One region of the Brevundimonas sp. P7753 genome, then DNA from elsewhere that is predicted to be linked to it. Evidence: predicted binding sites of a transcription regulator. Region 1 holds the regulator's gene; the other holds the start of a gene.
The links. Region 1 encodes LexA, which represses DNA repair genes until DNA is damaged. Its sites were predicted from a motif close to ATGTTCNCNANNTGTTCT; they were not measured.
Positions count from the first base shown of each region.

Region 2: a site for LexA is predicted at 2,343-2,360, ahead of recA (recombinase RecA). Genes of this name have one in related genera too.

Region 1 covers NZ_JACARP010000045.1:23,081-27,255, reverse strand. Annotated here, with positions in the region: gene HX774_RS10010 (ComEC/Rec2 family competence protein) at 1-1,444, shown strand, start outside; gene lexA (transcriptional repressor LexA) at 1,425-2,117, opposite strand; gene HX774_RS10000 (hypothetical protein) at 2,326-2,742, shown strand; gene trpC (indole-3-glycerol phosphate synthase TrpC) at 2,783-3,580, opposite strand; gene trpD (anthranilate phosphoribosyltransferase) at 3,577-4,175, opposite strand, start outside.
Region 2 covers NZ_JACARP010000003.1:39,569-43,743, reverse strand. Annotated here, with positions in the region: gene alaS (alanine--tRNA ligase) at 1-19, opposite strand, end outside; gene rraA (ribonuclease E activity regulator RraA) at 307-789, opposite strand; gene recA (recombinase RecA) at 1,165-2,244, opposite strand; gene HX774_RS00685 (CHAD domain-containing protein) at 2,389-3,915, opposite strand; gene HX774_RS00680 (SDR family NAD(P)-dependent oxidoreductase) at 4,156-4,175, opposite strand, start outside.

The sequences.
Region 1 (4,175 bases):
GAGGATCGTGGCGCGGCTGGGCGAGCGGACGGGCGGGATCGCCGCCGCCATGACCACGGGACACGAGACCTGGATCGGGCGCGAGGATCTGGACGCCATGCGCGATTCCGGGCTGGCCCACATCCTGTCGATCTCGGGCCTGCACATGGCCATCGTCGGCGGCTTCGTCTTCTTCGCCGTGCGGCTGGGCGTGGCGGCCTGGCCGTGGCTCGCGCTGCGGGTGTCAGGAAAGAAGGTGGCGGCGGTCGCGGGGCTGATCGCGGTTGGGACCTATCTGGTGGTGTCGGGCGCGCCGCCGCCGGCGGAACGGTCGGCGATCACGGCCTCCATCGCCTTTGTCGCCATCCTGCTGGATCGGCAGGCGGTGACTATGCACGCCCTGGCGGTGGCGGCCTTCGCGGTGCTGTTGCTGCAGCCCGAGGCCATCGTCACGCCGGGGTTCCAGATGTCGTTCGCGGCGACGGCGGCCTTGGTGGCGCTGGTCGAAGTCTGGCCGCGACGGATCAAGGAGATTTCGGCGCCCTGGCCCATCGTGGCGGCGCAGCGGCTGGGAAGCTGGCTACTGGTGGCCTGCACCGCCAGCCTGGTGGCGGGCATGGCGACGGGACCGTTCGCCATGCAGCATTTCAACCGGACGGCGGTCTATGGCTTGATCGCCAATCTGGGGACGGCGCCGATTGCGGATTTCATCCTGATGCCGGCTCTGGCGCTGGGGGCGGCGTTGGAGCCCCTGGGGCTGGGCGCGCCCTTCTTGTGGCTGGCGGGCAAGGGGGTGGAGATGATGCTGGCCATCGGCCACTGGACCGCGGGTCTGCCGGGCGCGGTGCAGACGGTGGCGAGCGCCCCGGCGGCGGCTCTGCCTGTGGCCTTCCTCGGCATCCTGTTCATCTGTCTGTGGCGGGGGCGGTTGAGGTGGCTGGGCCTGCCGCTGGCGGCGGCGGTGCTGATCTGGCCGCGTCCGGCGGCGCCGGATCTGTGGATCGGCGATGGGGGGACCAATGCGGCCTTTCATCAGGCGGGGGCGGCGGTCGTCGTGCGCCCCGGCGTGCGGCAGTTCGCGGCGGACCTGTGGTCGCGGCGGCGCGGGCTGGAACTGACGCCGAGGCCCGAGAAGGGCTGGACGTGTAAGCGGTCGTTCTGCGCGCCGGAAATGGACGAGGCGGGGCCGGTCGCCCTTTGGTGGGGCAAGAAGGCGCCGACGGCGGAACAGCTGGATGGTCTGTGTCGCTCGGCGGCGGTCGTCAGCAGCCGGGCCGAGCTGGCCTCGCTGCCGACGTCATGTGCAGGGCGGTTGGTGCTGGACGGCGTGGACTATGGGCGCGGCGGCTCGGTCGAGCTGTGGCGCGAAGGGACGGGGTGGAAGGCGGTGTGGGCGGCTGACGTGCGAGGGCGCAGGCCCTGGACGCGTCAGGCCGATCCCGACTTCAGTGATAGCGGCGGATAAGGCCGACCAGCTTGCCCTGAACCGCGACCTGATCCGAACCGTAGATCTTGGTCTCGTAGTTGCGGTTGGCGGGCTCCAGAGCGATTGAGGCGCCCTTCTTGCGCAGGCGTTTCAGCGTGGCCTGTTCGCCTTCGACCAGGGCCACCACGATCTCGCCGGACGAGGCGTCGGCGGTCGATTTGATGATGACCATGTCGCCGTTGAGGATGCCGGCCTCGATCATCGAGTCGCCCTCGATCTCGAGCAGATAGTGCTCGCCGGCGCCCAGCATGGCTTCCGGCACCGGGTAGCGGGCGGTTTCGTGCTCGATGGCGTCGATGGGGGTGCCCGCCGCGATCTTGCCCATCATGGACAGTTCGCGGGTGTCGTTGGCGGGTTCAGCCGCCTTGGGACGACCGCCGCCCTCGATCACGCCGGGCTTGAAGCCCGCGTGGCCGCGCGGCGCGCCCGCCGTGGCCTGTTCCGGCAGCTTGGTCACTTCCAGCGCGCGGGCGCGGTGCGCCAGACGGCGGATGAAGCCGCGCTCCTCCAGCGCCGTGATCAGGCGGTGGATGCCCGACTTGGACGCCAGATCCAGCGCCTCCTTCATTTCGTCGAAGGAGGGCGAGACGCCCGTTTCCTGAATCCGTTCGTGGATGAACATCAGGAGTTCGTGCTGCTTCTTGGTGAGCATGGGCGCAAGGCTTCCAGAACAAGGCGTGAACCGTTGTCGATGTTCTGTAAGTGTTCTTGCTGAATGTCAACTCGGCCCATTCAGCGAGCTCTGCCGCACAATCCTATTGGCGAAGCGATTTCGGCGTCGGAAGGTTTTGCTGCTGAGCAGTCCTTCAGGATGCTGCGCAAGGGTAGAAAACCGATGATATCCAGATCATCCTCTGCGAATGACCACCTTCACCGTATCGTTCGAGCCTGAGCTTCCTAGCGGGGGCGAAACTTCACCGCCGGAGCAGCCAGACTGGTCTCGTATTTACGAGATCACCGGGGGGCTTGAATACCACATGACGTATCATGTCTGCGACCAAGCGTTCGGCTACTACCCCACCGATGTGGTCGGCCTTCTTAGCGATCTGATCGGTGCGAAGGCGGAGTTGGATCGCGGTCAGGATGGGGCGATTAACATGAGCGGATACACCATCCTTGTGGTGGAGATCAGCGGAACCGGCATTGTCTTTTCTGAGCCATCCCCTTCGACGTGGCGGTGCGAAGTTCAAACCATCTTCGTTCGAGAAGCTCTGGATCAGGCCCTTCGCGACGTGTGGTCTTTTGTCACTAGCCTAGATCAATCGAGATCCAGCTAGGGCCGCTTAGGGACATTTACCGCTCAGCCGATATCCGACATTAGCCCAATGACAGCAGGGCCTTCGTCGCCGCTTCTACGTCGTCCTGACGCATCAAGCTTTCGCCGACGAGGATGGCCTGGGCGTGGGCGTCGGCGACGCGCTGGACGTCGTCGGGCGTGAAGATGCCGCTTTCGGCCACCAGCAGAGCCTTGACCGGGCTGAGCATGGACAGGCGCTCGGTGGCGTCGAGGTCGACCTCGAAGGTGCGAAGGCTGCGGTTGTTGACCCCGACCAGATCGCCGCCCAGCTTGCAGGCGCGGGCCATCTCGGCCTCATCGTGGGTCTCGATCAGGGCGTCCATGCCAAGACGCTCCGCCTCGGCCAGCAGGTCGGCGGCCAGGGCGTCATCCACCATGGCGAGGATGATGAGGATGCAGTCGGCGCCCAGGGCGCGGCTTTCCGCCACCTGCCAGGGATCGACCAGGAAGTCCTTGCGCAGGCAGGGCAGGGAGACTGCGTCGCGCGCGGCGGCCAGGAAGGCGTCGTCGCCCTGGAAGCTGGGGCCATCGGTCAGGACGGACAGGCAGGTGGCGCCGCCGCGCTCATAGGCTTTGGCCAGCGCGGGCGGGTCGAAGTCGGCGCGGATCAGGCCCTTGGACGGGCTGGCCTTTTTGATCTCGGCGATCAGGGCAGGGCGGCCCGTTTCCTCGGCGACGCGTTCCAGGGCGGCGCGGAAGCCGCGCGGGGCCGAGGCCTGGGCGGCGAGCCTCTCGATGGCGTCCTGAGAGGTTTCAAGCTTGCGGGCGGCCACGTCTTCGCGCTTGTAGGCGGCGATCTTCGCCAGAACGTCGGTCATGCGGCCTCAGGGTCGATGGGGGTGTTGGTGACGCGCACCAGGGTGTCGAGCGCGGCGGCGGCGCGGCCGTCGTCGATGATGGCGGCGGCCAGTTGGGCGCCTTCACGCAGGTCGGCGGCGCGGTCGGCCACGACCAGGGCGGCGGCGGCGTTCAGCACGACGATATCGCGATAGGGGCCGGGCGCGCCGGCCAGCAGAGCCTTCAGCGCCGCTGCATTATATTCGGCGTCGCCGCCGCGCAGGTCGTCCAGCGTCGCCAGCGGCAGTCCGGCGTCGGCGGGCGAAACAGTGAAGCGGCGCACGGCGCCGTCCTTCCACTCGGCCACCTCGGTCGGGCCTGTGGTGGTCAGTTCGTCCAGACCCTGACCATGGACGGTCCAGGCACGCCGGGCGCCGAGACGGCCCAGCACCTCGGCCAGAGGCTCCAGCAGGGCGGGGTCATAGACGCCCATGACCTGACGGTTCGCATGGGCTGGATTACAAAGCGGCCCCAGGAGATTGAAAACCGTACGGAAACCAATCTCGGCGCGGACCGGGCCGACGTGACGCATGGCCCCGTGATAGGTGGGGGCGAACAGGAAGGCGATGCCGGCCT
Region 2 (4,175 bases), on a different contig from region 1:
TCTGTTTCAGGCTGGTCATGGCGTATCGCTCTAAGGAGTTCGGGCGCGCAGGGAGAATGTCGGAACCGGCGTCATATAGGGATTTTGCGCCGAGCGCATCACTGGCGCGTGATCGCGTGACAGGATCGGACGTCGGCGTTGCTTTTTCCTCCCCATTCCATGGGGAGGGGGACCACGAAAGTGGTGGAGGGGGCGGCTCTGCCGTTTGACGATTTGAGCGCATTCGGCAAGGACGGCGTCGCCCCCTCCGTCACGTCGGCTGCGCCGCCGCGCCACCTCCCCATGAAATGGGGAGGAAAGGTATGGCTAGCCGTGCAGCCGGTCAGCCGAAACAACCACCCCGTCCGCATCCGCATAGAGCCAGTCGCCCGGCGTGAAGATGACGCCGCCGAAGGCCGTGGGGATGTCGATTTCGCCGATGGCGTCGCGGTCGGCGCGCAGGGGGATGGTCCCCACGGCCTTGACGCCGATCCCCATGCTGTCGATGACGGCGCTGTCGCGGATGGCGCCGTGGACGATGATCCCGGCCCAGCCGTTGTCGATGGCCAGTTTCGCCAGGTTGTCGCCGACCAGGGCGCGTTTCAGAGACCCGCCGCCATTGACCACCAGAACCGCGCCCTGACCGGGCCGCTCTAGCGCCTGGCGGACCAGGGCGTTGTCATCGAGGACGCTGAGGGTGCGGATCGGGCCGTGGAAGGCTTTGACCTGGCCGAAGCTGCGGAACGGGATGTGGCACACCTTCACCACATCGGGATGGGCGTCGCAGAGGTCGGCGGTGGCGAAGGTCATGAAAGGCTCCGGTTCTTCACGGCCGAGTTTGCCCGGTTGGGTGAGCCGAGAACAGTCGGGGCGATGAGAAAAGAGGCGCAGCGCGCCCCGATTTCTTTTCCGTCATTCCGGGGCGCGAAGCGAACCCGGAACCCAGGCGGCTGATATTTCGCCGACCATGCCATGGAGGCTGACGTCTGGGCCCCGGATCGTCCCTTCGGGCCGTCCGCGGTGACGGCAAAAGAGCGAGGCTCGAACAACCCACAAAAAGAGGCCCGCCCGATGCGGATCGGGCGGGCCTGCTCCGTCCGGCCCGAGCCCCGCGGGGTCGTTCGGCGGGTCGCGGGGGACGGCGGACGGAGAAGCTGGCGGAAGGGCTGGATCAGCCCTCCAGACTCACCCTTCCAGATCTTGACCTTCGTCAGGTTCCGGCGTGCCCAGGAGCTCGTCGGCGATCTTGTTGGTCGAGGCGCGCACGGCGGCCTCGATCGAGGCGGCCATGTCCGGGTTCTGTTTCAGGAACTCGCGCACGTTCTCGCGGCCCTGACCGATGCGGGTCGAGTCATAGCTGAACCAGCTGCCGGCCTTGTCGATGACCCCGGCCTTGACCCCCAAGTCGATGATCTCGCCCAGCTTGGAGATGCCTTCGCCGTACATGATGTCGAAGATGACCTCGCGGAACGGCGGGGCGACCTTGTTCTTGACCACCTTGACGCGGGTGGTGTTGCCGACGACCTCGTCGCGGTTCTTGATCGCGCCGGTGCGGCGGATGTCGAGGCGGACCGAGGCGTAGAACTTCAGCGCATTGCCGCCCGTCGTCGTTTCCGGCGAACCGTACATGACGCCGATCTTGTGACGGATCTGGTTGATGAACAGGACGATGCAGTTCGACTTGGAGATCGAGGCGGTCAGCTTGCGCAGGGCCTGGCTCATCAGGCGGGCTTGCAGGCCCGGCAGGCTGTCGCCCATTTCGCCTTCGATTTCGGCGCGTGGCGTCAGGGCCGCGACCGAGTCGACCACCACGATGTCCACGGCGCCCGAACGCACCAGGGTGTCCACGATCTCCAGCGCCTGTTCGCCCGTGTCGGGCTGCGACACCAGCAGGTCGTCCAGATTGACACCCAGCTTCTGAGCATAGCCCGGATCAAGTGCGTGTTCGGCGTCGACGAAGGCGGCGACGCCGCCGGCCTTCTGGATTTCGGCCACCGTGTGCAGGGCCAGGGTGGTCTTGCCCGAGGATTCAGGGCCGAACACCTCGATGACGCGACCGCGCGGCAAACCGCCGATGCCGAGCGCCATGTCCAGGCCCAGCGATCCGGTGGACACCGAGGGGATCACATCGGCGACCCCGCCCTTGCCCAGTTTCATTACAGAGCCCTTGCCGAAGGCGCGATCGATCTGCGCGATCGCCGCCTCCAGGGCCCGTTGCTTTTCGCCGTCTTCTTTACCCACGAGCTTCAATGCCGCCTGTGCCATTGGTTTTCTCTCCCTTGCCATGATTCCATTCTGGGCTTTGGGAGAGACCCGCCAGGACCCGCTCCCTCTGTGAGACGGACTATGTGCATGGTTTGTTCTGGTTCACAAGATGTTCTCATTTGCGCGATGAGAACATATTGCGACCTACGACCGTTTTTGACGTTTTCCACGCCCGTTCCAGAAGGGCTTGGCGTCGTGGAAACCCTGGCTGGCCTTGATGGCGGCGATCAGAAGGGCGGCCTCGTCGCGCTCGCGCCGGCCGATGACGCGCCCGGCGGCGAAGGCGAGCGCGGCGTCGTCCAGATGGGCTTCGCCGGGAATCCGGTCGCGGGCCACGGCCAGATCATTGAGCGCGCCCAGCGTGTCCTGCATCTGTTCCAGCGCCTGGAGGTAGCGGGCGCGGCGGCGACGGGCCGGAAACAGGTCGGCGAAGAACTCGGCGGCGTAGCGCAGGCGCTTGGCGCGGATGCGCAGGTGGTGGCGCGTGTCAGCGTCCTGATCGGCCAGGCTCCGGGCGCGCTTTTCCACCTGATGGTGCAGGCGGTCGAGCGCCTCGGCGGCGAACCGGGCCACAGGTTCGTCGGGCAGGGGCGCCGTCTCGATCCAGGCGGTCGTTTCCAGCATCAGCAGGCCGTAGCGCGGCGACTGCAGCGCGCCAAGGGCGCGGTCGTAGGCTTGGCCGCGCGCGGTCAGCAGGCGTCGACCCAGCGGCGCCAGGCCGGGCGAGGGGGCGTCCTGCGCCGTAGGGTGGAAGACGTCGCGGATGAAGACGTCCAGATCGCGGGCGCCGTCGGTCTCGCCCGCCAGCCATTTCAGCTCGGTCTCGATGCGCCGGCGATCTGCCTCGGCCAGCAGGGGCTTGAAGACGCCGATGGCGGCGCGCAGGCGGCGCAGGCCCACACGCAGCTGATGCACGGCCTCAGGACGGCGCACGACCCGCAGCAGTTCGGCGTTGGCCGAGACCTGGGCCAGACAGGCCATGGCGATGGTGCGGAAAGCGTCGCTGGTCGTGGCTTCGGATGACAGGGGCGTGGGCGCGGCGCGTCGGGGGCTGCGACTGCTCCCCTCGGCCAGACGCCAGCCGCGCTCGGACTTGCTCTCGAACACCGGGACGATGGCCAGATCGCGCGCCAGACGGCGGGCCAGGGTGAAGAGGACGGCGGGGTCGCCGCGCTTCAGCTCCAGCTCCAGCTCGTAGATGGGCTCGCGGCGGTCGCCCCCCTCCGGGTCTCTGGCCGACAGCTCGCCCGCGTCGAAGGCGGCCTCGATCAGGGCGCCGTTCAGCTCGACCATCCGGATGCGGCGGACGACGGTTGTGGCGAAGCGGGGCGACAGATCAGGACCGCGGCCCTTCAGCAGCCTGTGCGCGGGGGTGGCTTTCAGCGCGGCGAGGTCCAGGGACTCGGAAGCGACAGGGACCTCCCACTCGTCGCGGGCGGTCTGGCCGGGGGCGGTCTGGCGTTTCAGCGTCTGGACGAAGCCGCCGGGCGTGGTCCGCACCCTCAGGCTGAACCCGGCCGCGCGCAGCACGCCGTCAGGGGTGTCGAAATAGACCGAGCGCAGGGACTGGCTGGTCTGCTCCCCTTGCAGCGCCGGGTGCCCCGACAGGCGCACGACCGCGCCGGGGCCGAGCCGGAACTTCAGTTCAGTTTCGGTTGCGGACGCGGCCATTGGGCTAATCTACGCCTCTCGCCGTCATCCCGGAAGCGGCGCAGCTGTGGGGCGCGCGCCGAGCACGCCCTTACTTTCGTCATCCTCCGGCGAGCGGAGCGAGACCGGGGGACCCAGCGGCGCCGAAGGCGATCTTTGCGGCAAGCGCGGTGCGTGGGATGTCGCCCTGACGGGCGCCGCTGGGTCCCCCGGTCAGCGCCGCTGCGCGGCTTGCCGGAGGATGACGAAAGAGGAAGGGGTTTAGCCCCGCGCCACCTGGA